Regions from separate parts of the Paenibacillus sp. GCM10012306 genome, predicted to be linked through region 3. Evidence: riboswitches for the same ligand, from Rfam matches in the RefSeq annotation. Region 3 holds a riboswitch; each other region holds the start of a gene.
The links. Region 3 has a riboswitch for cyclic di-GMP ahead of ACFORK_RS21820 (anti-repressor SinI family protein). Riboswitches for the same ligand answer to the same signal wherever they lie in the genome.
Positions count from the first base shown of each region.

Region 1: it holds a riboswitch for cyclic di-GMP, as region 3 does, so the genes downstream of both, ACFORK_RS03745 (thiamine pyrophosphate-binding protein) here and ACFORK_RS21820 (anti-repressor SinI family protein) in region 3, are expected to answer to the same signal.
Region 2: it holds a riboswitch for cyclic di-GMP, as region 3 does, so the genes downstream of both, ACFORK_RS11820 (flagellar assembly protein A) here and ACFORK_RS21820 (anti-repressor SinI family protein) in region 3, are expected to answer to the same signal.

Region 1 covers NZ_JBHRYW010000002.1:6,307-16,321, forward strand. Annotated here, with positions in the region: gene ACFORK_RS03725 (ATP-binding protein) at 1-1,212, shown strand, start outside; gene ACFORK_RS03730 (3-oxoacyl-[acyl-carrier-protein] synthase III C-terminal domain-containing protein) at 1,488-2,480, opposite strand; gene ACFORK_RS03735 (hypothetical protein) at 2,562-2,912, opposite strand; gene ACFORK_RS03740 (carboxymuconolactone decarboxylase family protein) at 3,119-3,499, opposite strand; gene ACFORK_RS03745 (thiamine pyrophosphate-binding protein) at 3,515-5,152, opposite strand; cyclic di-GMP riboswitch class I at 5,339-5,431, opposite strand; gene ACFORK_RS03750 (hypothetical protein) at 5,719-5,985, shown strand; gene ACFORK_RS03755 (methyl-accepting chemotaxis protein) at 6,002-7,252, opposite strand; gene ACFORK_RS03760 (helix-turn-helix transcriptional regulator) at 7,341-8,327, opposite strand; gene serA (phosphoglycerate dehydrogenase) at 8,523-10,015, opposite strand, start outside.
Region 2 covers NZ_JBHRYW010000004.1:218,772-228,786, reverse strand. Annotated here, with positions in the region: gene ACFORK_RS11835 (ABC transporter permease) at 1-555, opposite strand, end outside; gene ACFORK_RS11830 (ABC transporter ATP-binding protein) at 545-1,669, opposite strand; gene ACFORK_RS11825 (FUSC family protein) at 1,962-3,062, shown strand; cyclic di-GMP riboswitch class I at 3,374-3,465, shown strand; gene ACFORK_RS11820 (flagellar assembly protein A) at 3,567-5,423, shown strand; gene ACFORK_RS11815 (DMT family transporter) at 5,509-6,408, opposite strand; gene ACFORK_RS11810 (LysR family transcriptional regulator) at 6,498-7,379, shown strand; gene ACFORK_RS11805 (aldo/keto reductase) at 7,385-8,359, shown strand; gene ACFORK_RS11800 (MFS transporter) at 8,421-9,602, opposite strand; gene ACFORK_RS11795 (LysR substrate-binding domain-containing protein) at 9,732-10,015, shown strand, end outside.
Region 3 covers NZ_JBHRYW010000011.1:60,668-70,682, forward strand. Annotated here, with positions in the region: gene ACFORK_RS21780 (MDR family MFS transporter) at 1-778, shown strand, start outside; gene ACFORK_RS21785 (PadR family transcriptional regulator) at 782-1,348, shown strand; gene ACFORK_RS21790 (hypothetical protein) at 1,616-1,834, shown strand; gene ACFORK_RS21795 (hypothetical protein) at 2,152-3,459, shown strand; gene sipW (signal peptidase I SipW) at 3,463-4,050, shown strand; gene ACFORK_RS21805 (TasA family protein) at 4,142-4,735, shown strand; gene ACFORK_RS21810 (TasA family protein) at 4,807-5,394, shown strand; gene ACFORK_RS21815 (helix-turn-helix domain-containing protein) at 5,576-5,905, shown strand; gene ACFORK_RS21820 (anti-repressor SinI family protein) at 6,011-6,163, opposite strand; cyclic di-GMP riboswitch class I at 6,191-6,275, opposite strand; gene ACFORK_RS21825 (2-oxoglutarate dehydrogenase E1 component) at 6,796-9,669, shown strand; gene odhB (2-oxoglutarate dehydrogenase complex dihydrolipoyllysine-residue succinyltransferase) at 9,722-10,015, shown strand, end outside.

The sequences.
Region 1 (10,015 bases), on a different contig from region 3:
GTGATCGAGGCCGCCAACAATATTCGCAAAGGCGAATACGGAACCCGGCTGACTCTGGTCACTAGTGATGAAATCGGGCAGCTTGCCACCTCCTTCAACCATATGGCGGCAGAGCTGGAAGAGAATATTCGCAGTCTGAATCATGAGAAAGGCCATCTGTCCAGTGTTCTGCGTAGTATGAGTGATGCAGTGGTCACTTTTGACATTGAAGGCCAGATTATTCTCACTAATCCACATGGACAATCCCTGCTGGAGACTTGGCGTAACCTGGAGTGGGTGCAGGAAGCCGATCCTGAGCCCGGTGAGGAGATCATCAGCAAGGGAGAGGTACCACCTCCGCTGCGTCCGCTCTTTCTGAGCACACTGCAGGAAGGGGGAGACCAACGCTCTAACGTGCATGTCCGGCAAGGGGTCTGGTCTGTTCATATGGCCCCGCTGTATTCAGAGAACCATATTCGTGGGGCTGTAGCGGTACTGCGTGATGTGACTGAGGAGGTCAAGCTGGAGAAAATGCGGCGTGACTTCGTGGCGAATGTATCGCATGAGATTCGCACTCCGTTGTCTATGATGCAGGGGTACAGCGAAGCGCTGCTTGATGGCATGGCCTCTTCACCAGAGGAGAGCAGTGAACTGATTCAGGTCATTCATGATGAATCGCTGCGCATGGGCCGACTCGTGAAGGATCTGCTGGATCTAGCCCGAATGGAAGCTGGGCATACCGATATGCTGAAGGCTCGGGTTGATATGAGTGATTTGCTAGAGCGTGTCTATCGCAAGTTCTCTGTGCGGGCTAAGGAACGCGGTATTGATCTGCAGTACAGGAACCTAAGTGAAGAACTCTTGCTGAAGGCGGCCGATGAGGACAAGCTGGAGCAAGTGCTCACGAACCTGCTGGACAATGCTTTCCGCCATACCCCGGCAGGGAAAAAGATTCTGATTGTCGCCGGTCAAACCGTACAGGAGAGCCGCCGTTATGTCGAGATCGAAATTCGCGACGAAGGTGTGGGCATTCCGCCGGATGATCTTCCGTACATCTTCGAACGCTTCTACAAGGCTGACAAAGCCCGTGTTCGCGGAGAATCAGGGGGAACGGGGCTTGGTCTTGCCATTGTCAAGAATATCGTCGAATCTCACCATGGGCACATCTCGGCTGCGAGCAAATTGAGTGAAGGAACGACCTTTACACTGCGTTTACCTGTCGAAAAACAGTAATTCTAAACAAAGCCTGACGGCACCTCTGATTATCAGAGGTGCTTTTTTGTTGAATGGCACCGATTAATCTTGTTCATCGTGGAACAAATGGGGCTGTACAGCCCCTTATCGTCTCCAGAGGCATCTTCAACAGATAAATGAGTAAGACACTAAGACCAGGAAAGAAGAGCCTACTAGAATTGATTGTGGACAGATTTAGAGCTTATAGAAAAAGAAGCATTCCTAAGTAGAAACTACTGTTGGAATGCTTCTTCAGGTTGCTTAAGTAAATAAGCTTAGTATTCTATCACAACTGCAATATTTTGCATGCCTCCACCGACAGTCCAGAATAATACTTTATCGCCGCGTTCGATTTGACCGGTAGATACAGCCTTATGAAGTGCAACAAATGGACTGCTAGTCGAAGTATAGCCAAATTCATCCCCGACATACACGGCTACACTGCTATCAATTCCGACGTTTTCCGCAACACTAAGTATATTGGGAAGAGACAGCTGCGAGAAGCAGGCTGCTTTGATGGATTCTGGAGCGATATCTGAATCGGCAAGCAAGGTCTTGATTGATTCAGTAGCCGCTTCTACACAAATGGAATCATCAAATGGAGTGAATTTTACATTGAATTCACCAGGCGCAACGCCTGTTGTTCCCAATTTGGCTAAGCCTTCAACAGGAAAGATGGAATTGTATAACACACAAGTGTCTGTCTGGTAGATCGAATCGATTAATCCAACAGCATTTTCATCACGCTCTAGAATGACGGCCGCGGCAGCATCGCCGAAGCCGGCATAATATACTGGATTATTGCGGTCGGTATGCGGGAGAATATGGTCAGACCCGATAACTAGCGCGCGGCGGATACGGGGATTTGCCATCATCTGCCGGCTAACCTGATCAAAGGCTGCCGTCATACCTATGCAGTTTGCATTGCTGTCAATGCAGATGGTATGGGAAGCTGCATTAATCAAACGGTGCATGATCACCGAGTTGGTCGGGATAATATATTCCGGCGTCTGGGTGGAGAAGGCGATAAGATCAATATCTTGGCCAGTTAGTCCTGCTTGTTCCAGTACATTACTAGCCGCCTCAAATCCCATAGTCAGTGCATTCTCGTCCTCATTATTAATACTGTAGCGGGTGTTACGACCCAATGCCGCCAGAAGTCCACGAATCTCTATTCCTCTATCGTCAAAATGCTTGATGTAGAAATCATTGCCGATTTTATTACTCGGATGATAGATAGCGATGTCTCTGATGATTATGCCGGCCATTGAATTGCCCCCTTATTAGTGATGAGCTGATGGATAATTGCATGATCAGGCAAAATACAGGTTTTAATATGAAGTTGTGTCTTATGCAGTAACTGTAGAGATAATTTCCAGGTTATCCAGACCCGCTTTACGTCCCAGGCGCGCCAATTGCATTTTAAGAATTGGATTGTTCTCAAGGGTCAGTATCACTTTGGCAAAGCCATCTTGCTTGATCATAGTGAAGCATCCCTCCAGAAGAGGCACAACATTAGGAGCGGTAACGTTAAGCTTTCTGCAATCAAAGCGCAGCTCATAGTCTGCTGGGGTGATCGGATTAATGGTTTGTTGGTAGGCTTGAATGGATTTGATGCCATCCTCTTCAGAGAAAGTGCCATCCAATTCGACATTGATAATCTTTTTAACCGAATCTGTTTCCAAAATAAATTTACCCATTCATTCATCGCTCCCATAAATTAGTATGATCTGATAAATAGGACATCATTTTGCAAATTAATAATATATCCAAAAACTTTGATTCACGATTTTCGACAATCGATATTATACTTATTTTTGGGATATTTTAACTATATTAATAGCATATGATTTATATATTTGCAATGAAAAAGTCGAAAAATGTAAATTATTGTAGTGAACAGGGACTACTTTACTTCTTCCAAAACTTCGAGCAATACGTTAAAGGCACTAATTACACGTGGAGCCCCCAGAGCAGGCACCAAATGAAGCAGAACACCCTTAAGCTGCTCCTCAGTGACACCTACACTTAGCGCCATAACATAATGGACGCCAAGTTGTTCGTATTGTCCCATCGCAATCAGTGCGGAGATTACTGCAACTTCTTTCCAGTCATCACCGATCGTGTTGCGCTGAAAAATGTCACCGTAGGCGGCGCCCATAATATATTCAGCCAGATCTGGGAAATGGTCTTTAATAGGGGCCAAGGCTTTGGCACCATAGTCCCCTGATAAGTTAGCAAAGTGGTTCAGACCACTTTTGATGTTGTTGTTCAAATTGTCGCTCATAAATTGGCCCCCTAATTAAAGATTCACTACACGGTGTGCAGTAGGTGGTACTTCGTCACGGTCTGTCAACAGTTCGATTACTGCAACCTTGTTCAAGGCTACCGCATCTTCGATCGCAGCGGAGAATTGTTCCAACGTCTCACAGCGATATCCGCTTGCTCCAAGGGATTCACCAAACTTCACGGCGTCCATTGGGACTTCGAATAGGGTTCCGTCAATTCGGCCCGTAGTCTTCTGCATTCCCTTAAGCGCCATATCCAGTTGCATGTTGTTCACAACGATAAAAATAACCGGGATATCCTTACATACTGCTGTATTAATCTCTGCACCGAGCATCATAAAGCATCCATCGCCAGTCACACAGAAGATCGTTTCATCCGGTGATGCAACCTTGGCGCCGATAGCCATGCCAATGGCGTTGCCCATGCAGGCAAAATAGGCATCAAACACAAAACTGCCCGGTTTTTTAACGTTATACCATTTAACGGCATTAAAGCCATGGCTTCCGTCATCCACGAACATAGTGTTGTTGTATGGAATCAGATCACTCATCACATTCATGACTGAAGCCAGAGAGAGACCAGGGAGCTCAGGCAGTTCATCCCGATAGTTAAAGCTTTCGGTAGTACGTTTGGTCACAGAATCTCTATCCAGGTGTTCAAGATAATACACAAGATTATCACGCAGATCCCCGGTGACCGGTATTGTTTGGGAGGTCAGAATTTTGCCCACAAACGTAGGATCACTATCGAACTGAATTAAAGTCTCTGGATGGTTCTCACGTTTGAGATTACAGATGGTCATATCGCTCAGGCGGGAGCCCAGTACAATATACAAATCGCTGCGATTTAGCAGATCATCACCATGAGTGCATCCGCCGACACCGACAGGACCGTGATACAGCGGGTGATCCCAAGGAATAGCACCTTTGCCGCCAGGAGAAGTCACGACAGGGATGTTGAAGGTTTCAGCCAATTCGATCAGCTCTTTATGAGCTCCGGAACGGTTAACACCTTTACCCGCAATAATCAGTGGGTTCTCAGCATTGTTGATAGCGTTGATTACACGGTCAAAATTGGAGATGCTTACGAACGATTCGCGCTCTGGATAGACTACCGGGAATTCTTCCAGCAGTTCTGTCTGAACGTCGAAAGGCAAGCAAAGATGAACGGGACCACGGTTACCGCTCAGAGCAATCGAGATAGCATGATTGAAAATGGTACTGAAGTTATCGCCACGTTCTACAAGCTTGCTGAATAGAGTAGCCGGTTTGAACATATCAGCAAGATCAGCCAGATATGAGGAAGAATCCTGACATTGCGGAATACCTAATTCTTTTATGGATTGATGACCTGTAATAAATAGTACCGGAAGGTTATTCGCTTTGGCATGGGCCGCTGCAGTCAGTAGGTTCGTTCCTCCGGGACCGGATGTTCCGAAAGCAACACCTAGTCCGCCAGTCTTAAGGGCATAGCCTGCGGCTTCAAACCCGGAACTGGATTCATGTCTTCCAGGAATAAACTCAATACCGTAATCCACCATCTTTAGAACTAAAGGACAAATGGATTTACCAATAATACCAAATGAATGGGTTACTCCGAGATTACGTAGTGCCTCCGCCATAAAATCTGCGACTGTCTTCAAAAAAAACACCTCTCAAGTGTATGAATTGGGATAAGTAAAAAGATAAATATATTATCGTTCTGGTGATGCGAAATGATTAGAACGATACAAACGGGTATAAAGAAACAACAAAACCTGTGCTCGAATAATGGAGCACAGGTTGGAAGCAAAAAACCGCCACTCAGACCGCAAGATTAAGTCGATCCTCCTGGTTTTCTCTGCAACCTGGCAGTCATGGCCTCAGAAAAATGAGGCTGTAGATCCATGGCTTTGCGTCATTCCTTTTCAGGAATTTTGCCCATATAAATTATATAACTAATTATAAGAATAATTTTCCTTTACATTATATTCCTAGCTCGTCTTTGTCAATATATTTTACACAAATGAACTCGGAATTTGACGAAAAAAATGAAAGAGAATAGGGATATAGTTTTAATTTAAAATGTATCCAAGGGGGTATTGTAAATTAGAATGCGGTTACAAAATAGAGCGAAAATAAACTATTAATTGGGTCAGTATGGAATATTTGACTAGAGGGGTTGGTGCAAAAATGCAAATTGGATCAAAACAATTGGATGGAGAAGATTAGATAATAATTGAAGAAATTAGTTGACTCATCATTTGCCGTGATATTTTTAATGAAAGAATTGAATCCAAATACTTATTTTTTTCTAAACTATAATGGAAGTGAGTGGGTTAAAAGTAGGATGCTTGAGAGGGGAGAAGGCGAATCGTTATTTGTGAGTATGAATTTTACGGAAAGGTCTGAAAGCGATATAATGCAAACGTTTCATAAGTTTGAAAAACTGCCGTATAAAATAGAGCTTATACGGCAGTTTTGTGCTGAAAGGAACAAAAATTAAATTTTGATGACAAATTCTAAAATTTAAAAATATGAATCGTTTTTTGTAGCTGGAAGACGGCTGACGTCATTTTTTCACTCTCTTCTGCAACAGATTCCAGAGCATTGATCTGCTCACTCATCGATGCAGAGACCTCTTCAGTGCTGGCCGCTGTTTGCTGGGTAATGGCGGAGATGTTCTCGATCGCAGAGGAGATTTTCAGGGCACTGTCCAGCATCAGATCGCTTTCCGAAGAGAAGGCGGCGATCTGCTCGGTAATGTACTGTACGCTTTGGACAATTTGCCCGAAAATTTGTGCAGTCTGAATGATCATTTCATTCTGTACCTGAACGACTTCCTCATTGATGGTAATATTCGCAATGGCTTCCTTGATATCGGCTTCAATGCTTCGCACCAAGCTGAAGACCTCTTTGGTCGAGGCCGTTGATTCCTCAGCCAGTTTGCGAACTTCGTGGGCGACCACGGCGAACCCGCGGCCATGCTCTCCGGCACGGGCAGCTTCGATGGAAGCATTCAAGGATAACAGGTTGGTCTGTTCCGCAATTTCGGTAATTGTCTTGGTAATCATGGTGATACCGCGAGCGTTATGGGAGAGGGCATCAATAGTATCAGCTACTTTTTGTGTAGCTTCAATATTCTTGCGCATGCCTTCCGATTGGGTATCTACCGATTGGCGACCTTGCTCTACTAATTCCAGCGTATGTATAGTTTTCTTGTTCATTTCTTTGGTCGAATAAGCGTAATTGGACACCTTGGTTTCAATATCTTTAATAGAATCAATCATGCCAGCAATATCACTAGAAATCTCGTTGGCACCTTGAGCTAGCTCGTTGGAGGAGGTTGCCACCTGAGACATGACGATCTTCAGATTCTGATTCTTGTCTTCAATACCGCGGCTTGCATCCATAACCTGACGTGTGATCTGTGACGCATCGGTCAAAATGGTCTTCAATTTGTCGATCATCGTATTAAAGGAGCGGCTGATATCACCCATGGAGCCATTCTCATCGGCTCTTTGCGTAAAATCCCCCTTAGAAATCGTATGTGTAACGTTAGAGATATCATCAAAAGAAGATGTAAGCGTTCTCTCGACAAAGCGAGAAAGAGGGTAAGTCAGGGTTGTAAGCAGGACCACCAGAATGATGCCGATAACAATTTTGCCGAGAATAATAAATGTGACCAAAACAGGGATGGAGAATAAAGCGGCGATCAAGTAACATCCGGCGACAATTCTTTGTTTCAAAGGCAGCTTGTACATCCAGTCCATAGGAAATATGTCCCCCTTTATTGTTGTGTATTGTAATATTATAGGCGATTAACCGGGTATAGGTCTACTGTAAGAACTGACATAAATGCTATTCGGGATCATCTTTGACGAAATTCTGTCCGACAGACTCATATAGTGCGGTTGTATCTGCCAGTGCTTGTCGTACTTGTTCTTGCAGAACTTGTGGTGAGAGGGCTAGGACACTGGACCCATATGACAAAAGTACCCGGCAGGCCCACTCCATAGTGTTGAAATCGACATCAACCTTCAGCCACCCGGCGTTGGAACATGGGGTAGTTTTTTTTATAGTAAGATATCTCTCCCGCTCAAATTCCTGTATCGTTTCTTCCCGTATCAGCACAGTGGCTAGATAACTCGGCAGGGCAGATTTGAAGGCTTGCGTGGATTGCCGCCAGTACTGGCCAAGATCGAATCCTTCCGGGCGTTGGAAAAAATCGCTCGTGAGCTCTGCATGCTGTAGTCTGGACACCCGGTATGTCCGCAGTACTCCCCTACTTTCTGCAACGACATACCAAACTCCGCGTTTGGTTACTAGCCCGAGTGGATTAATAAGCCGTTCACTGACTTCGTTATTTCGCAGGTATGTTATTTTGACCACCCGATCGTTCCGAAGTGCATCCTGCAGCAGTGCTAGGTAAGGATATGCTTCATCTGAAGGATGCCAGCTCACGCCGTCCACATGTATACGCTGAACTGGATCAAGCGCGAACTTGTTGGAATGCGGGGCTACTATAGCCTCCAACTTCCGGGCGGCAGAAGAGAAGTCCTCTTCAATGCCAAGATCGCTAAGAATCGTTGAATCAGCAGACAGTAGGAGGGAGGCGATCTCTTTCGGTTTCATGCCTGTCAAGGAGGTGCGGTAGCCCTCGGTAAGCATCCAGCCGCCTTCTCGTCCCCGCTCTGCCAGCACGGGAATGCCAGCTGCACTGAGCGCTTCCATGTCCCGGATTATCGTCCGTTCGGACACCTCCAGCGTCTGCGCCAGGTCACGGGAGGTCATTTTGCCGCGATTCTGTAGCAGCAGTAATATAGAAACGAGCCGGTCAGCTCTCATATCTGTTCTCCTCCTTGAGTGTTATAGTTTGAGTTTATCATATTAATATGTCAGTTGATGTCATATATTAAATGGGATTTATGCAAAGCGTGAGTCCTTGTTCCTGAGTAAAATACAAGAAGCCACCCCGCTAAAGAACGGGGATGGCTTCTTAAATGTATCAATAAGAATAACATTTCTGGAGTAGCATTAAGCCTACAGCAGAACAATTTCCTCAGCGGTGTTGATTTCTGGCAGTCCAGCCAGCTTCACCAGCACGTCTTGTGGAACGGCCTTGTCAACAGTGAGTAGCATGATTGCTGCACCGCCAACAATTTTGCGTCCAACCTGCATGGAGGCGATATTCACATTGTTCTCGCCCAGCAGTGTGCCTACCAGACCGATGATACCCGGTTTGTCATTGTGCGAGATCACGAGTTGATGACCTTCTGTCGCAATATCAACCGGGAATTTATTCACTTGTACAATCCGCTCGCCATATCCTTGAAGCAGGGTACCGGCTACGAGGCGCTCTTCATCATGTTCAGCTTTCAAAGTCACAGTGATGAGGTTCGTGAAGCCTTTGGTCTTGGAAGCTTTAGTCACAACGACGTTCACATCGCGGGTCTTGGCCAGGTGCATGGAGTTGACAATATTGACATCACCAGCGAAGTGGCGGGAAAGCACACCCTTCACGATGTAGCGGGTCAGCGGCTGTGTATCTACATCCGAGAGGTCTCCGGCATATTCAACGTGAATTTCGCGAATGGCGGTGTCGGTGATTTGGGTCGCGAAGCTTCCCAGTTTTTCACCAAGGTTAAAGTAAGGCTGCAACTTGTTCATTACGCTTGGTGCTACCGGCGGAATGTTTACAGCGTTAATGAATGGTTCGTTACGCAGGATATTAAGTACCTGCTCGGAAACGTCGATTGCAACGTTCTCCTGGGCTTCAACGGTCGAAGCACCCAGATGCGGCGTTACGATAATTTTCGGATGGGAGAGGAACGGGTGATCAGCTTCAGGCGGTTCCTTCTCAAATACGTCAAATGCGGCTCCAGCAACAATTCCGCTGTCAATTGCTTCTACCAGTGCAAGCTCGTCAATAACGCCACCGCGGGCACAGTTTACAATGCGCATACCTTTTTTCATTACTTCGAATTGCGGACGGGCAATCATATGACGTGTTTCAGGTGTCAGTGGAGTATGAACCGTCATGAAGTCTGCATTCCGGACGATATCATCCACGGAGGCCAGCTTGACTTCGAGTTTCTCAGCACGATCAGCCGTCAGGAACGGGTCATAGGCAAGAATGCTCATGCCGAAGGCTTTGGCGCGTTTGGCTACTTCGCTACCGATCCGGCCCATGCCGAGTACGCCAAGTGTCTTGCCGCGCAGCTCAACGCCGAGGAAAGACTTTCTGTCCCAAGTGCCGCCAATGGTCTTGGCATAGGCTTGTGGAATGTGACGGGCAAGAGCCATCATCATAGCAAAAGCGTGCTCACAGGTCGTAATGGTGTTACCGTCCGGGGCGTTAATAACAACTACTCCACGTTGAGTAGCTGCATCCAGCTTGATGTTGTCAACGCCTACGCCAGCGCGGCCAATGACCTTCAGGTTGGTTCCAGCTGCAATGATTTTTTCAGTAACTGTTGTTTGGCTGCGTACGAGCAGGCCGTCGTATTCTCCAATAATCGCAATAAGTTCGTCTT
Region 2 (10,015 bases), on a different contig from region 3:
CCGCCGGAAGGTTGTCCAGCCGGACGCTCCCAGATCACGCGCGGCATCGAGCAGAGACAGATTAAGCTCCTCTAGCGCACTGAAGATCGGCAGAATCATGAACGGAATAAAGATGTAGACCGACACGAACACAAAGCTGAAGCCCGTGAACAAAATTTGCTGCTCACCGATCCCAAGCACATCGAACAGGTTATTGATCGGTCCGAAGGTGCCGAAGATCCCGATGAAAGCATATGTTTTCAGCAGCAGATTAATCCAGGTCGGCAAAATAATCAGCAGCAGCCACAGCTGCTTATGCTTCGTTCTCGTCAGCAGATAAGCCGCCGGATAGGCGACCAGCAGCGAGAATAGTGTGATCAGAAACGCGTACCAGAAGGAGGTCAGCGTCATTTTCAAATATACAGGTGTAAAGAAATTCACGTAATTGTCCAGCGTCAAATGACCGTCCAGATCAAACAGAGAATAGTAGATGACTAGCAATACCGGAGCAATAACAAACAAGGCAATCCACAAATAATAAGGGATGAGATAGAACGACCGGCCCTTATTGTTCATGACTCTCCACCTCGCCGTAAGCTTCCAGACGTCTGTCGAACTCTTCCTCCGTTTCCCCGAATCGCATAACATGAATCGCTTCAGGATCGAAATAAAGGCCAATTTCACTGCCGACAGTAGCTTGACGTGTGGAATGGACCAGCCATTCATGCCCGGACTCGTCATAACAGCTGATCTCATAATGCACACCCCGGAACAGCTGGGAATCGACGCGCACGCGCAGCTTGCCTTGCTCCAGAGTCGTAATTTCCAAGTCTTCTGGGCGAATGACGATCTCTACGGACTCATTTGGGCGTAGCCCAGCATCGACACACTCAAAATGGCGCCCGTTGATCTCCACCAGGTAATCTTCGATCATAACCGCCGGAACAATATTGGATTCGCCAATGAAGTCAGCCACGAAACGGTTAATCGGTTCATCATAAATATCGTGCGGTGTGCCGCTCTGCTCGATTTTGCCCTTGTTCATGACAAAGATCCAGTCCGACATCGCCAGTGCTTCTTCCTGATCGTGCGTGACGAAGATAAACGTGATCCCCAGTCGCTGCTGCATCTCTCGCAAAATGTACTGCATCTCCGTCCGCAACTTCAAATCCAGCGCCGACAAGGGCTCGTCCAGCAGCAAGACCTGTGGCTCGTTGACGATGGCACGGGCGATGGCTACGCGCTGCCGCTGACCGCCGGACATTTCGTTAATGGCCCGCTGTTCGTAGCCTGCAAGGTTCACAAAGCCCAGCGCCTCCTGTACCTTTTGCGTGATGACATCTTTCTTCATCTTCTTGATGCGCAGACCAAACGCCACATTCTCGAACACATTCAGGTGCGGGAACAAAGCATAGTCCTGAAATACTGTGTTGACCTGCCGCTCGTTGGCAGGAATGTGGTTAATCACCTGGCCGTTCAGTATGATCGAGCCGCTTGTCGCCTCTGCAAAGCCTGCAATCAGCCGCAGAATCGTCGTTTTACCGCAACCGGACGGACCCAGCAATGTATAAAATTTGCCCCGCTCAATCTCGAAACTGACCTCTTTGAGCACAGCCTCTTCATCGTCGTATTGCTTCGTTACCTTCTCAAAAGAAATAATAGTGCCTTCCTGGGTAGCTATAGCTAACAACCTCCCTGCCTTTAGTAATACAATCCTATTTTACCCGCTTCCTGCGGGGAACAATCGATATCGGCATGCCCAGTGCGGATAAGCGACAATTCCTCCTTTCGTTCGACACTCCATATAGGTATAGCATAATAGATAGCTTCCCCTTATGCGATAGCTTAGATTGTTAACATCCCCCAGAAACTTAACAACTTCGTAAAACTTATCAGGATTTTCGTCAAAAATGAGGTGATATAATGAAAACGGATGAAAGTTAATTGATGTTTTCCTATTTTTGCGAAAGAAGATGAAGAACATGAACGAGGGGTTACTGGACCGCCTTGAGAAATTTGGTTTTTCCCTATATATGATACGTGTGACGCTAGCTGCATCGCTCTCTTGGGTGGTGGTGCACAGTCTTTATAGCAATCATTATCTGTACTTTGCTCCGCTAGCTGCCATTCTGATTACCCAAGGTACTGTTAAGGGCTCTGTAGAAAAAGGAATCTACCGGCTCCTCGGCATCATTCTTGGCGGGATCGTCGCTCTGATCGTCGGTAAGTTCTTTGACATAAGCGGGCTCTCTATCCTGCTTATGCTGCTCATCGGCATTGGCATCGCCACCGCCTGCCGCGTGAATATTCAGGCCGTGACCCAAGTAGGCGTCACCTCTGTTATGGCCCTTTCCTTCTATCAAAACGATTATGTAGTCTCTAGAATATTCGAAACCTTCATCGGCGTACTGATTGCCGTCCTCATCAATATGATTATCGTTCCGCCGAAGGGGTTCGTCAAGGTAAAAGCCTTGGCACTTGAAGGAAGCCTGCTGCTCGCAGATGCACTGAGAGGACTTGCCGCCGGAGAACAAAGTACGGAGAAGGGCAAAGCCGTATCGAAACAAGCCGGGGAGCTGCTGACACGAAGCCGCAAGCAACAGAAAGAGATTCACTACACACTATCCCATTACCAATGCCGTAATGAATTGCACAAGCTGAGCACAGCTACTACTCATCTGAAAACCGTTCATGCCTATGTGAAGGAAATTGCCGATGAGATTGCTCTGCTTCCACCGCATTATGCAGCTGCAGAAGGGCTGGCTGGTTCGCTGGAAGCCACCGCGGATTGCATCGCACTGTACGGAACGAAGACCCTGTCCGATATCGAGTGCACCCGTTCCCTCCCAGACGCCCTGCGCCATGCACGGGAATTACAGCTCTCTTGCTTCTCAGAGCTTCAGAGACATTGCCCTCTGACAGCCATGCGCGATCTCGGTGCAGTGTTCTCCCACTTGAACCGGGTGCTGGAAGAGGTGGAGCGGGCGGAATATGCCACCTGTTCAGTTGTACCGCATGAGGCCAAGACCAATATCGCACAAGGTATTCATTACATGAAAAAAGGACTCTCCCAAAAGCTATAAACGGGAGCGTCCTTTTATTTTACTAAAACCATCTTACGCGTTATAATTAAGGAAATGTGGAATATATAGGTACTTCTGTGGACTATTTGATCCCATGAGAGACGTCCCGGGCCATCCGGCTTAGACGCCTCTCTTTTACATGTGGACGGTCTGGGTGAATTTATTTATTTTATATTGTCAATTCGTTACTTTAGCACTAAAATTAAAAGGATTTAATGCCGACAATTTTATATATACGACGTACCGGCGCCTTCTTTTTTTGTCGATTTTAGTCGATTAAAGTGCCTGATGCTGAGTATACATCATTGATCCATTTTTAAAGGCAAACTATTCGAAAGGGTAGGACGCAAAGCAATGGGCCTAAGAATGCACAAGCTGCATTTATGGTTGCCAGGCTGCCAATTAGACGCCTGCATGGCGGATATCCCTAGCGGATATCGCATCTTAACCCGGTGCTCTCTATGTACAGATGCCTTTGATTATACAAAGAAGCGAGGTAACAGAATGTCGCAACACCCTAATCGAAATGACGTAAAAGAATTTGCCCGGCCATTGCCGATAGAGCCCTCCGAACAAATCTTGAATAGTGCTCCACAATCTCTACCACTGGACGACACGAACAATAAGGACGGCATCATCATTATTCAAAATAATCAATTTTTCATCACCTCACCTTTATCTGGCGGCAAACCTGCTGTCATCTCTCCCGTTCCTCCCGTTGTCCTTAGGAAGAACCGGCAGATCATTACTGCCCCTACCGAAGTATTGTCATCCGACCGCCTGGAGTGGGAGATTGAAGAGCCCGCACCGTATGAGATTACAGTCTCCGAAGACAAGTTATCGGCTTTCCTTACCCTGCGACGGTTGGAACAGTACGCCTGGCGCCTGAAGGATTGTGCAGCCACGAATAACATTGCGGTTAGTGCGGAGCAGGACAAGAAAGCCCTGCTGTCTACAGTCCGCATCGAACAGGTCCTTGCCGACTTTGACAAAAAATCCATCTCCCAGAATCTCAATATTCCAGCGATTTACGAGGCATTGAACCACCCTACCGGACGGCCTGTCCGTGTAGCGGAAGGTACCGCGCCCAAACCCGCGATCAATGCAAGAATCGAGATCCCTTTTTCCGAGGAAGCCCTGACCGCAGAAATCTTCCATAGAAACGTGAGTGGACAGGAAGAGCAGAATTACCCGGACATCCCAGAAGTCCAAGAGGGCGACATCGTAGCTATCAAGCATCCACCCATCGAAGGGGTTCCCGGATATGATGTGTATGGACATCTGCTGCCTGCTGCCCCACCTGAGGATTTCCAGCTTATAGCCAAGGAGCATACACAGCTTATATCCGGTCTGAAGGTCATGGCGCTTCGTACAGGCAGACCCCGCCTGACAGGAGTGAAGGGCAGAACCTTTGACATTGCCGCAGCGCACAGGGTTCTGGGGAATGTCAATCCTGAGACCGGCCACATCGTATTCCCGGGGGACGTTGCTGTTCACGGCGATGTGGAAGAGCAGATGATTATTGAAGCGATTGGAAATGTCTATATTTACGGAAACGTGAAGAATGCGACCATCGTTGCAACCGGGAGTATTTGGATACATGGCGATGTGGTGGAGAGCAGACTGTATTCGGGATATCATGGAGTTTTGAATAACCGACTCTACCATCTGTCAAAACAGATCCTAGAGGAAGGCAATCTGCTACGGAAGGCAGCCAAGGTGTTGGCCAAAAAGTTAGAAAACCGCCAACAGCCTGTGAATTACGGCCAGGTCATTCAGCTTTTGCTTGATACCAAATATAAACGATTTGCGATTCTGATCCCCGAGCTTCTGCATGTTCTCTCCGATATCAAGCATTCCTACCCTCAGGATATAAAACAGTTGAAACGATTGCTCGAGGTCTTTTTGCAGCCGGATCAATTTATCGGGATGTTGAATGATGCGGTTGTGGAATCCTTCCTGAAGCTGCTAAAGGATATGTACAACGGCATTACGGTTATGCTGGAGAGCAAAGTCCGAATTGATCTGCCCTATAGCGACAATAGCATCATTCAATCTGGTGGCAACATCACCATTTATGGGAAGGGTACTCGGCAAAGCAATCTGCAGTCCGATGGAGACATTGCCTACACAAGCCGCAATGCGGTCTGCGAGGACTCCAATTTAGAGGCCACAGGTGCCATCACCGCGCAGACGGTTGGCGGGACAAGTGAAACCAACTCCGTCCTGAAGGCCGGAAAGAGACTTGTTCTGCACAAAATGAGCGGCGGCAGAATCAGTGTTGGCGGCTACTCAGAAGAGGTTACCGGATTGCTGGAGAACGCCGTGATCACACCACAGACGCTACAGCGCCGACAATAAATGAAATAAAAAGAAAAGGAGGTCCCTTGCAGCATTGTCAGCAGGGATCTCCTTTTACTATTCAATATAAGGCATATGGTCTTGATCAGTTAGCCGACAGTTTGGCCGAACGCCTGAACTTCACATTCACCAGGACAATACTACACACAATTAGCAGCAGTCCGATGACTAGGTTAAGCGTGATTTGTTCTTTAAGGAAAATTACACTGGTGCCAATCGAGATTAACGGAATCAAGAAGGTGAACGAACCTACCTTGCCCGCCTCCCCTTCATTAATCAGCTTGAAGTACACGACCCAGCCTATCGCGATCACAAAAATCGAAATGAACAAGGTATCGGCAATAAAAGCACCATTCCACACAATATCTCCCCAACGTTCAGTCACGGACCCCGAAACCGTCAGGATCAGTCCGCCGATCGTAATCTGCATGGCGGTCATCCATAGCGTATCTACACGGGCAGACCGCAGCTTCATATAGATCGTGCCAAATGCCCAGCTTAACGCACTGGCAAGGGCGAGAAGAATGCCCCAAGGGGAAATGCTGCCTGTAAATCCGCCGACGCTCAGGGAGGCTACTCCGATGAAACCCAGCATCAGTCCGGCAATTTTGAGTGCATACATGCTCTCCCCCAGCCACATCCAGGAGAAGATTCCTAGCAGGACTGGCTGCAAAAAAACAATCGAAGAGAACAGACCGGCCGGCACATATTGTAGCCCAATGGTCTGAAAGCCATAGTAGAAGACAATGCTGAGAATGGCAGAGACAAGATAGATCGGCCACAGCTCTTTAAAGCGCAGGCTCTTCCATCTGGGTAGAGCGAGCAGTATGAGCAGCACACCGCCAATCAGCGTGCGAATCCCTGCGAACAGCAAGGGTGGCGCGTAGGCCAGTGCAATCTTGGACAAGGGCCAGTTAACGCCCCAAACAATAACAAGAAATAAGAGCAGCAGTATATTTTTCTTCTGCATAGATGTAGGTTTCATCTCCTTGAATCGGCTTCATGTCAAATGATACAATAATCATACTCATAATAGAAATAAATATTAATCATAAGGGGCATATCAAAAATGATATGAACAACAATCAGATTCGCTTATTCGTTAAAATCGCCGAAAGCGGCAGCTTCACTAAAGCCGGATTAGAGCTAAACATGACCCAGCCCGCTGTCAGCCGGGCCATTTCAACGCTGGAAGAAGAGCTAGATGTGAAGCTCCTGCTCCGTGACCGGCGCAACGGTCTGGCGCTTACCGATGTAGGAAAGCGTGTCCTTGTTCTCTTTCGTGAAATTCTGGCCGGCTTCGACAAAGTTAATCAGGAGATCGCTCTGGAGAAGGGCCTCGAGAAAGGCCGAATCCGCATTGGCGCTTTTCCCGTGGCTGCCGCTTATTTTTTCCCAAAGATTATCCGTTCAATCGCCTTACAATATCCCGGTGTGGAGATTGAAATGTACGAAGGCTCTGTCACTGAGGTTAAGGACTGGCTGGATTCCCGCTTTATTGATGTCGGATTGATCCTGCCTCCCATTGGAGATTTTGAGACCTTCCCCCTCTTCCGTGAGCAATTGTTCGGTGTGGTGCAGGAGGATAACCCGCTTGGCAAACAAAAAATTATTCATGTAAGTGATCTTCAGGAGGAAACTCTGCTAATCTGCAGAGCTGGTTACGAACCGCCGGTAGAGGACCTGTTCCGCCGCAGCGGCAGCACACTGAACCCCAAGTATGTGGTGAGCAATTTCGCCACCGCATTGAACATGGTCAAGGAAGGATTGGCCGTTAGCATTATGTCCGAGCTGTCGCTAATCTCAATACCCTCGGGCGTAATCGTACGAGAGCTGTCCCCGGATGCCTACCGCGACATCCATATCGCCGTCCAATCGCTGGAGGATTCATCTATTGCGGTGAAGCTCTTCATCGAGACGGCGCTGCAATTATTCACCAATAAAAATATGGAGTGAAGGCTATGAACTATCATCGACTTGGAAACAGTGGACTTCAGGTATCTGCACTCGGTTTAGGAACGAATGCCTTCGGCAAACGGGCTGACGAGGGTACTTCCATCGAAATTGTCCATGCAGCCCTGGACGGAGGTATTAACTTCATTGATACTGCCAATATCTATGCTGGAACAGAGTCGGAGCGGATTATCGGCCAGGCCCTGAAAGACAGGCGCCACCATGCGGTACTCGCTACCAAGGCAGGACTAATCCGCAGTGAGGGCCCGAACGGAAGCGGATCCTCCCGCCATCATCTAATGCAAGAGCTGGAAGGTAGTCTGCGCCGCTTGAAAACAGATTATGTTGATCTGTACCAGATTCATACCTTTGATCCCTATACTCCACTGGAAGAGACCCTGCGTACGCTGGACGATATGGTCTCCTCAGGCAAAGTCCGCTATATCGGTGCCTCCAACTATGCCGCCTGGGAGCTGATGAAGGCTCTTGGCATCAGCGAAGCACACCGCTTCACCAGATATGTCTCCATTCAGTGCAGTTACTCGCTGGCTGACCGGACACCGGAGAATGAGCTGCTACCACTCTGCCTCGATCAAGGCCTCGGTATCATTCCATACTTCCCACTTGCCGGGGGTATCCTGACCGGCAAATATAAATCGGTCAGCGATGTCCCGCAAGGCTCACGGGTCGAGACCGATCCAAGCTTCTCCCGCTTCCTCAGCAAGGAGCGGATCGCGCTTGGCGAGACCGTAAGCCAATTGGCGGCAGCGCTAGATACTACGCCTACCGCCTTGTCTCTCGCCTGGCTGATGAATAGGCCGGCTGTCTCCAGCGTCATCGTAGGCGCTACCCGTGTGGATCAGCTGCAGGAGAATCTCACAAGCACCACGCTGGCGCTTGATGCAGAGACACTCCGTAAGCTGGAGGAAGCTAGTAACGCCTTTCGTTACGGCGAACCATTCGCCTACTACCGCTTGTCATAAGCATCATAAAGCTGAAAAACAGCAAGTCCCTGATTTCGGGACTTGCTGTTTTTCAATTTATTCAAGGACGCGTCGGCTTTGGCTCTCCCGTCACTGCTGCAACTGGGGTTCTTGATCCTCTACCAATCCATAATTGGACACCAATCATTAGAACAATCACGACCATAAGCCCCATCAAGGCCAACCGGAACTCACCCGTCCAGTCATAAATCCGACCGATCAGAAGCGGACCCGCAGCACCTAGAATATAACCACCGCCCTGGTTCATGGCTGACCAGGAACTGACTTCCTCAGGCCGCTGTGCCTCAATAATCGGCAGCATCAGCGCTAGTGGGAACAAGCCCCCTGCTCCAATCCCGAGCAGGATTGCACTCAGGAATGGCGATACTGCACTGATTAGCGTAATGATCCCAACCAGTTCGAACAAGCTGCACAGCACCAGCCAGAAGGTGCGCCGTTTATATTTAGCTACCATAATCGGAATGATAATACTGACCGGGATCTGAATTAAAGTAAACAGGGTTAGCAGATTACCCGCCTCATGTCTGGTATACCCCATGGATGATACAATCGGGGCCAGCCAGGCCGTCAACGAATAGAAGATACTGGCCATCATTCCGAAGAATACGGTTAACAGCCAAGCTCGTTTATTAGTCAGCGGCAGCGTAAAATCGGCGTTGTTATTAACCGGCACAGGCTTCGAGGCGACCTTCCACCAGACAAGAATGGCGGCAATCGCCAGGACTGCCCATATGGCCAATGATTTCTGCCATGATTCGCCCAGTAAGGTATACAGAGGGACTGATAATCCTGCCGCCAGTGAAGCTCCGAACACCAGCGAGGCGGAGTAGACGCTGACCAGCGCGGAACCGCTGGGAAAATGAGCTTTAATAAAACCTGACAAGAGCGGTCCGGCAATCCCGATCCCGATGCCTGACAGGAACGCTGTCAGAATCAGGATCCCGGAGGAGCTCGTTACTGCCCGGGCGGCTGTAGCCGCACCAATCAGGATCATGGAGTACAGAATGGCTCGCTCCATACCGATTTTGCGACTGATCTTAACAGCAAGAGGAGCAAAGACGCCCATACATAATACAGGTAACGTGGTCAGCAGACTAGCAGATAACCCGCTCATCCCGAGATCACCCTGGATATTGCTCAGCAGCGGAGCCACAGACGTAATGACCGGGCGCATATTTAAAGAGGCCAGAAACAACGCGGCCAGTAAAAGCACGATTGGCATGTGGATCATCTCCTGTTCAAAGTAGTATCATTTCTGCTTCCTGAGTATACGACCCTGCATAAGAATTGTTCAATACTATTGTTTGTATTATTATCATAGAAAATAACTATGATTGGTAAGGAGCAGAGCATGGAGACACGACATCTGCATTATTTTCTTGCGTTATGCGAAGAACTGCATTTCACCAGGGCTGCAGAACAGCTCGGCATCAGTCAGCCAACCTTAAGCCAGCAGATTCGGGTGCTGGAAGGTGAATTAAATATGCCCCTTTTTGACCGTATTGGTAAAAAAATCGCACTTACGGAAGCCGGGGTTCTGCTCAAAGCCTATGCCTCCCGGATGATCCAGGATGAGCAGAACGCCAAAAATGCCATCAACGAGCTTCGTTCCGACAGCCGTGGAACAATCCGGCT
Region 3 (10,015 bases):
TGCAGAGCCAGTCATCTCGTTCGCCATGTTTGGTAAAAGATTGTTCGCAACAAGCAGCATTACCGCCTTCTTCTATGGTTCGGCCTTTATTGTGGCAACCATCTATATTCCGATCTTCGTCCAAGGCGTATTTGGCGGTTCAGCAACCAATTCCGGGCTAATTCTGATGCCGATGATGATTGGTTCCGTTCTAGGAAGCCAGTCAGGTGGTCTACTCGCAAGCAAGACAAGCTTCCGCAACATTATGATACTGTCAGCGATCTGCTTCGTTGCCGGGGTGTTCACGCTGACCACTTTGTCACCGGACACTTCTCGCCTGCTGCTCAATGTATTTATGGCCTTGACTGGCTTCGGCGTCGGCTTCTCCTTCTCGGTTCTGAGCATGGCCTCCATCCATAACTTCGGGATGCGTGAACGCGGTTCTGCTACTTCCACCAACACATTTATGCGTTCGCTCGGGATGACGCTCGGGATTACGATCTTTGGGATTATTCAGCGTAACAGCTTTACGAATAGCTTAACTGAAGCCTTTGGTGCCGGTGGCCAAACCGCGGCGTTCGGTGATCCACGTGCCGCTTTGACTCCGGAAGCCAGAGCCAAGATTCCAGCACCAGTTCTGGAGAAAATATCATCTGCACTCTCCACATCCATTGCGGATACCTTCCTGTGGGCCTTGGTCCCTGCAGTACTCGCTTTGGTCTTCGTGCTGCTGATGCCGCCAGGTGACCGTCTGTTGATTCCAGGTAAATCGGCACAGACGTCCCCCTCCAAGAGGTAAGCCATGTCCATTAAACTTGCAGTTCTCGGCCTGCTCCTGGAACGGAACATGCACCCGTATGAAATCACACTGGTGATGAAGGATCGCCGAATGGACCAGATTATGAAGCTGCAGATGGGGTCACTCTATTATGCTGTCGACAAGATGTCGCAAGATGGGCTCATTGAAGCGGTAGAAGTGATAAGCAGCAAGGACAGACCTGACAAGACGATCTATAGCATTACTGACAAGGGCAAGAATATATTCGAGCAGCTCATCCTGCAGCAGATCAAGAAGAATGATCCTGTCTTCCATCCACTATATATTCCACTCGCCTTCTCCCGCTATGTAGACCAGGAAAAGCTTGCAGAACTGCTGAACGAACGTGTTCTGAAGGCAGAACATGATGTCAATCTGACCTATCAGATTTATGAAGAGCATATCCCCCTCGTGCCCCGATCTGTGCTGCATGTAATGTATGGACGGTACGAGCATTGTCTTACCGAACTAAAGTGGCTTAAGCGTCTTTATGAGGATGTGCTGGCCAACAAACTATGCGATATCGGAACATCACTGGATACAGAGGCCTGAGGGCCTCTGTTTTTTGTATGCATTAACCAATGCCAAGGATTTAATGGTATTTTATCTAATCAGATATTACTTTTTGGACCAGCTCAAAATTGCACATTAAAGGGTGATGACCGTCGGTAAGCTGAATGCTACTAACAAGGATACGGGTAGAAACAAATCTGTCGGGTCTAGAATGGTTATGGATTAGTAAGATCACGGGCACACTGTCGTCATAACCCTTAAGAAATAACCAGCTTCATCATTATTAGGCAAGGGAGGGAACATGTTATGAGCAATCCCAAGAAACCGTTCGGAGGCACCAGCCTTGATAATCCCGAACAGTACCCTACAGATCAGGAAAGCCTGTTCGAGATGTACGAAAGTGAAGCAACCGTTGACGCAATTCCGATGGAAGATCTGAATCTGGAGAGGCACGAAGAGAAGGAAGACAAGGACAACACCAAACACCGCTCTTCCAGTGAGGAGAAATACAATACAGGTTTTTAATCACAAAAAGGAGGGAACATTCTCTATCCCCCTCTTAGTCCCCCTACTCTAATGATCAAAACGTAACGAACCGGACCACATTAAATGTGGTCCGGTTTTTTTCATAATCAGGCACACAATATCGTTCTTTATTACGAATTTTATTAGAAAACTAGCGATATACAGAGTATATAAGAGATAATAAGCATTTTTAGTTCTTTATAAAGCACAAATCAATGAAATTAGCGGTTTTCTTTTTCCTAGTGCCCGTGTATGATTTGGTTATCACATCGTTCTTAATAAAGAACAAATATAGCGAACCGGCATCCCGGTAAGAAATGAGAGGAGGTATTCCTCTGTATCCTAGATCAGCTCGCCAACGAAAAAGAAAACGTAAGCATATCGGTCTGCGAATGCTGCAATCAGGCATGGCCATATCGGTTCTTTTCCTTTATACGTCCAATCAGATCGGCAGCACTTATGGTGAATTCAACACTTCGAAGCAGCAGAACACCACAATAGAGCTGTGCAAAGTATTCCCCGGCCAGATCGAGAAGCTGCTGCAGGAATTGGGCGACCACATTAAAAGGATTAACGAACTCACAGCTTCACTGAACAGCCACTCTGTCACGCTAGCTTTGGGAAGCTCCGCAGCGGTCGAAGGCTTGTCGCTGGAAGAGCTGGACCATGCCGCGCAGGAGACCGCGCAGCAGATTACAGCGGCTACCGGTGAGATTGGTGCGCTTGATAGCCAGCTTAGCTTCAATGCAGGGGTCTGGCTAGAGATTATGCAAGAGGTTGCAAGCTCTGCCCGAATTTTGTCCCAGATCGGAGGGTATATGATCAACTTAGAACCCAACTGTCTGGAAATCCGCGATGCCCAATTCTTCGAGGAGTTCCAAAGCAGCCTTAGTCAAAGCAACGTACTGTCCGAATCTCTTGTAACCACCTTGACCGGAATTCTAAATTATCTCGTCTCAATTCATGAACTCGGAGGTTCACTTCCTCCGGAGAGTCCTGTTACATCCCTGCTGGAACCAAACATTCCGGCCTTCCTGACCCAGGAGCCCATCCTGACATTCTTCGCCAGAGCCTACACACCCCAAACAGAAGTCTCCACGGAGTTACAGTCTAGCTATGAACAGATGAATACAGAGATGAACGAGGCTAAGCGTTCCCTCGCCAGCGAGATTGACACTCTGAAAGGACAGCAAGAGCAGATCGCCGAGGCAAAAGCCAAGCTGCTGGAACAAGCCCGCAAGGAGGAAGAAGAACGGCAAGCAGAGGAGAAGAAAAAGCAGGAAGAAGCTGCTGAGAAAGCCAAGGAAAAAGCAGGCAAGCCGGATAAAGGTGCACCTAAGCCAGAAACACCTCCGGCCGGCAACCCCGATCCTGATGGCAAGAACAACGGAACGGACGAACCAGCGGCATCGGCCTCTCCAATACCAACAGCTACTGCTGAGCCCGCAGACTCCCCGAGCGGAGAGCCTGCCCCTATCTCCACACCTGAGGAAACACCGAACGTACAGCCGTCCGCAGAGCCGTCGCCTTCAGCTACAACTTTGCCAGTAACGAATTCAATTCCTTCGGCAACTCCAGCACCCTCTGCTTCTCCAGAATCAGATTCCATTAAAGGCGGCGATTAAGAAATGCTTATCAAAAAAATCATTGGCAATACGATAACCACCCTGATGCTTATCGTGTTCCTGGTGGTAGTCGCAGCAGTTGTAGTCTCCAAGGCCTCAGGCGGAGAGCCTACCTTCTTCGGTTATCAAATCAAGACGGTCCTATCCGGTTCCATGGAACCGGGCATCCATACCGGCTCCATCATTGCGCTCAAACCCGGTGGTGATATGACCCGCTTCCAGAAAGGCGATGTCATTACCTTCATGAATCCAGAGAACATTCTGATCACCCACCGTATCGTCGATGTCAGCATGAACAGCGCCATTGGCGAGGCCAGCTATACAACCAAGGGCGACAACAATAACGCTGCCGACATGTCCCCGGTCAGTTCGACCAACGTGATCGGAGAGTATACCGGCTTTACCGTTCCTTATGTTGGTTATGCCATGAACTTCGCAGTTTCCAAGGCAGGTAGCGTGCTGCTAATGATCGTACCAGGTCTCCTGCTCCTGTTGTACGCGTTATACAGTACCTGGAAAGCTATCACCGCTCTGGAAAAGAAGAATAATGTGCCTGCCCCTGCTGAGTCACTGCCGGACACCTTACATTAATAGGATTGTAAACTCCCGTTTACGAAACGTGGAGCAACAATATACATGACGTAAAGTCAGAAACTAAAAAGATCGAGAGAGGGATGAAAGAATGAATATTAAAAAAACACTGGGGCTGGGCGTTGTCTCAGCAGCGCTTGGATTGACTTTGGTCGGCGGGGGAACCTTCGCATATTTCAGCGATACCGCGCAAAGTACAGCTTCTTTTAACAACGGAACATTGAGCTTGGATTCTGATCCCTCTGTGATCGTGGACCTCAACAATCTCAAGCCAGGTGATATCATCACCAGAGACTTCAAGCTGAAGAATAGCGGCTCACTTGATATTTCCCAAGTGCTGCTGAAAACGGCAACTGAAGTTATAGACGTGAACAATGACAATGGAACCCATAACTTGAAAGATGACATCGTGGTCACCTTCCTGGTTAATAAAGACAAGATCACTTCTCCGGTTCTGATTAAAAAACTGTCTGAGCTGGAAAACCTTTCGCCTGACCTTGTAAAAGCAGGCATCCTTGGTTCAGTTTTCGGCGAAAAATCAGGGATCAAGGCAGGAACTCTGGATAAGCTGTCTGTTCAGTTTGCCTTTGTCGACAACCTCCAGCCTCAGAACTACTACCAGGGAGACAGCCTGAAATTGAAGTGGACCTTCGAGGCTAAACAAGGCGCTGGCGAATACAAGTAAGCCGTTCGATCTCAACGCATTAACTATTTTGTCTACCATTTTATTAACCATATAAGAGGAGGAATTTATTCATGGGTATCAAAAAAACATTGGGTCTTGGCGTAGCAACGGCGGCTTTGGGATTGTCTTTAATCGGGGGCGGCACCTTCGCTTACTTCAGCGATACAGCGGAAAGCACAGCAACTTTCGCCGCTGGTACGCTGGATCTGAATACTAATCCTGAGCAAAATGTGAACCTGAGCAATCTGAAGCCAGGTGACATCGCTGTCCGCAACTTCACTCTGCAGAATAGCGGCTCGCTCGACATTAAAGAACTGAAGCTGGTTACTACGTATATCGTAACTGATACTAACAGCAACAACGCCGGACAGGATCTGGGTGCTCACTTTAAAGTAAAGCTCCTTGACAGCAGCTATACTAGCGGCTCAATTGCTGGCCATGTCGTTGCCGAAGCAACACTCAAGGATTTGCAGAGCAATCCAGGCTACGATTTGGTAGCCAATGCCTTCCCAGGCGGCATCTCCGCAGCCCAATCCAAGACGCTCAAATTAGCCTTTGAGTTCGTTGAGAACGGCCAGGATCAAAACATCTTCCAAGGTGACAAACTGGACGTGAAGTTGACCTTCAACGCCAAGCAAGGCGCCGGAGAATTAAAATAAGTCTGATTCCTAAAAACTACCGGCATCTCTTACACCCTTCACCGGGCTAAGACATGCCGGTTTTTGCTCCAATCCCCTCCTCTTTTCTCCTCTGAACAGCAATGTGTCTTTGTCCGTTTCAAGGAAATTTGTTATACTTATACAAAAAGTACGGAGGGGCGTTGTCATCGTGCCTGATAATATGGGAGGGCGCATCCATGAACTCCGGGTCGAGAAGGGCTTATCCTTATCCGAACTTGCGGACAAGGCGGATGTGGCCAAGTCGTACCTGAGTAATGTTGAGAGAAATATTCAGTCCAACCCCTCTATCCAATTCATTGAAAAAATTGCCGACGCACTACAAGTATCTATTCACGTGTTGCTATATGGAGACCTCTCCGACACTGAAGAGACGCCGCTGGATTCGGAATGGTTCCGGCTCGTGCAAGAGGCAATGAGCTCCGGCATCAGCAAGCGGGAGTTCAAGGAATTTCTAGATTATCAAAAATGGCGTCTTGAACAAAAGGATTAAAGATTTCGGCCCTGAGCGCTTCAATAGCTTGGGGCCCCATCATATAGAGAAGGGCACAGCATATGCTGTGCCCTTCTCTATATGTATCTGTTATGATTCAAGCTGCTAAATAGCCTTCAAAGCCTTCTCATTAAAGAAACGGCGAATCTCCTCCGCCTTGATGCCCGCCTTCTTGGCACTCAGCAGCAAATATACCCATTCTAAATCCAGATCAACTGTCTGCAGTTCTCCGTTGTTCCCCTGGTTGGACTTATCCAAAAAATCTCCTCCTAAGATTTCGCGTCCCCAGGCAGTCCGGCCGTCGTAGTATTTCTACCTTAGACCCGAGACTTTGTGCCCCTGCCTTTCAACAGGTTTACCCTTTACTGGACCCTTTACATGAAAGGATCTGGCTAGAAATTATTATTAAAAACCATACTGCAATAACATTATACAAGAAAGAATCGGAAAAGTGTGTCGTTTTCTGGGAATTTCTAAGGTGAGAAATGTAAAAAGTTTAGCTCTTTTTGACTAATACCTGTCCAAGTTGAAACCACCTGTACCCAATGCACAATTTTGAACTTATTAATAATTCTACTAACCCAAAATAGACTAATTATAGAACCATTAACCCATATCCGAGCATTGTAATCAGGTTTTATAAAAAAAACGAGGACTATCGAATTATTTTAATAGTTACACTTGTTGATGTAATCTATTTATGGCGCTATGGCATCAATGACCAGGCTGAACCATACCGTTTTGCGATTGGATTGGACGAAAGTATGAATTGATTAAGGCCACCGAAAGTAGCACAATAGTAAGGAAATGAAAACGCAACCATCACAGCTCCGAACAAGGCCCATACCAGCGCCCCGCGTTTGGAGTTCATCCGTTAGGAGGATGTATTCATGGCAGCCAAAGAGCCCTACAATGAATCTGTTTGGAGCAAATATTATGGCCCCAATCTGGGCTACATTCAGGAGAAGTATGAGCAGTTTGTGAAAGACCCCTCCTCAGTTGAAAATAATTACCGTGAACTTTTTACTGTTTATGGCCCGCCTCCCCTGGCGCCGGATGCTGAACCAGCTCCGCAGCCTATCGTCTCGGGAGATGCAGTTTGGCTTCGCAAGGCTGTCAAAGCCTCTAAGCTAATCGCTAACATTCGTATATATGGCCATTTGGCCGCCAATATTGACCCGCTGGAGCGGGATCACAATCCTATGACAAAATGGCTGAATCATGAAACGTATGAATTGACGCGAGAGGACCTCATGGCCCTCCCTGCTTCACTAATTTGGGAGAATGTCCCGGATAATATTCAAACCGCTTGGGACGCCGTTCACCGGATGCGCCAAGCCTATACACAAACTATAGCCTACGAATTTGGTCATGTGCATGATGAACAGGAACTTCGCTGGTTGAACAGCCAGGCGGAGTCCGTTAACTCACCTGCGCCATTGAATACCGCCGAACGCAAGGATTTGCTGAATCGGCTAATTCAAGTGGAGCAGTTTGAGACCTTCCTGCACAAGACTTTCGTAGGCCAAAAGCGTTTCAGTCTGGAGGGCAATGATGCCCTGGTACCAATGCTGGACGAAATCGTACGCGCTGCCGCGCATGAAGGTGCCGAGCATATCCTGATGGGTATGGCCCACCGCGGGCGTCTGAACGTACTGGCTCATATCCTGGGCAAGCCGTACGATATCATTTTCTCCGAGTTCCATCATTCACCGAACAAGGAACTGTTCCCTTCGGAAGGCTCCATGGGTATTAACTACGGCTGGACCGGAGACGTAAAGTACCATCTGGGTGCTGATCGCGCCGTACGTGAAGGCGAAACCGTCCGCACTAGGCTGACACTGGCGAACAACCCGAGCCACCTGGAGTTTGTTAATCCTGTCGTAGAAGGCTTCGCCCGTGCCGCTCAAGAAGAGCGCAGCACACCAGGCCTGCCGAAGCTCGACACGAACAAGGCAATCGCTGTGCTGATGCACGGAGATGCCGCCTTCCCAGGTGAAGGCATTGTGGCCGAGACACTGAATATCGGCAAGCTGGACGGTTATACGAATGGCGGTACAATTCATATCATCGTCAACAATCGAATCGGCTTCACGACCGAAAGCGAGGACTCTCGGTCGACGCATTATGCCAGTGACCTGGCCAAAGGCTATGAGATCCCTATCATCCATGTTAATGCTGATGACCCGGAAGCCTGTGTAGCAGCTGTTCGTCTGGCTAGCGCTTATCGCAATAAGTACAAGAAGGATTTTGTCATTGATCTGATCGGTTACCGCCGCCACGGCCATAATGAGATGGATGATCCGGAAACAACCCAGCCGATCGTCTACAGCAAGGTCCGCAATCACCCGACAGTTCACAGAATCTATGCCGAACGCCTCCGTCAGGAGAAGGTCGTCACAGATGAAGATGTGAAGCAAATGAATGCCGATGCAGAGAGCATCTTGCAGCAGGCTTATGATAATATGAAAGAAGGCAAAAATAAGAGCGCGGACAGCAAGACTTCCGTTCCCGTGAAGACAGAGACTGTCCCTAGCAAATTGACTGCCGTCTCTCTTGCTACGCTCCAACAGATCAACCGCGAGTTGCTTAGCGTTCCTGACGGATTCACAGTCTATCCTAAGTTGCAGCGGATTCTGCAGCGGCGCAAAGACGCGCTGAACGAAGGCGAGAAGGTGGACTGGGCACTGGCAGAAACTCTGGCCTTCGCGACCATTCTTAGAGACGGGACTCCGATTCGCTTGAGCGGCCAAGATGCACAGCGCGGTACCTTCGCGCACCGTCACCTCGTCCTGCATGACAGCGAGACCGGAGAGTTGTTCTCTCCGCTGCATCAATTGAGCGAAACTCACGCCTCCTTTGGCGTGTACAACAGCCCGTTGTCTGAAGCTTCGGTGCTTGGCTTCGAGTATGGCTACAACGTATTTGCACCTGAGACTTTCGTGATCTGGGAAGCCCAGTACGGCGACTTCGCCAATGCCGGGCAGGTCATCATCGACCAGTTCATCTCAGCCGGCCGGGCAAAATGGACACAGCGCAGCAACCTAGCTATGCTGCTTCCACACGGCTACGAAGGTCAGGGACCGGAGCACTCCAGCGCTAGATTGGAGCGTTTCCTCCAGCTGTCAGCGGAAGAAAATTGGACGGTGGCGAACCTGACCACTGCGTCCCAGTATTTCCACCTGCTGCGCCGTCAGGCTTCTCTGTGCGGCAAAGCAGATGCCCGTCCACTCGTCGTCATGGCGCCGAAGAGCCTGATCCGCAACGCGCGCAGCACCTCTGCCGGAACCGAACTGGTTTCAGGGCAGTTCCAGGCTGTACTGCCTGAGCCGCTGCTCGGCCAAAACCCGGCTGAAGTGAAACGGCTCGTGGTTTGCAGCGGCAAGGTCGCTATTGACCTGCAAGCCGAGCTGGAAGCTGCTACTGCAAAGGGCAAGGAATGGTCCTGGCTGCATATCTTGCGGCTGGAGCAGCTCTACCCGTTCCCAGAACAGGAACTGGCTGCTCATCTGAGCACCTTCCGTTCTTTGGAGGAAATCGTTTGGGTACAGGAAGAACCGAAGAACATGGGCTCCTGGAGCTTCACTGAGCCTCGTTTACGGGCCATCGCTCCCGAGAATACCAAGGTTAAATATATCGGCCGTCCGGAGCGTTCCAGCCCGGCAAGCGGATATGCAGATGTTCACACCTACGAGCAACGTAGAATTGTTACGGAAGCCCTGAAATTGAATTCGCAAGTACAAACGGCTGTACCGTCCTCCTAAGAGGACGGTGTCACTATAGCGTAAACTATAAAGTTTGGGGAGGTAGCGGCCTGTGTCTGAAATTAAAGTACCTGATCTAGGCGAATCCATTTCCGAAGGAACGATCTACAAATGGCTGGTTAAAGAGGGCGATACTGTCGGCCAGGGAGATGTACTGGCAGAGCTGGAGACGGACAAAGTCAATCTTGAGATTAGTGCAGAGGAGGATGGGGTCATCTCCTCCATCCTGCGGCAAGCCGGCGAGAACGTAGCCGTTGGCGAAGCCATCGGCATTATCGGCGCGGCAGCAGCCGGCACGCCAAAAGCGGCGAACGGCAGTAACACCGTGGCCGCACAGGAAGCGGCA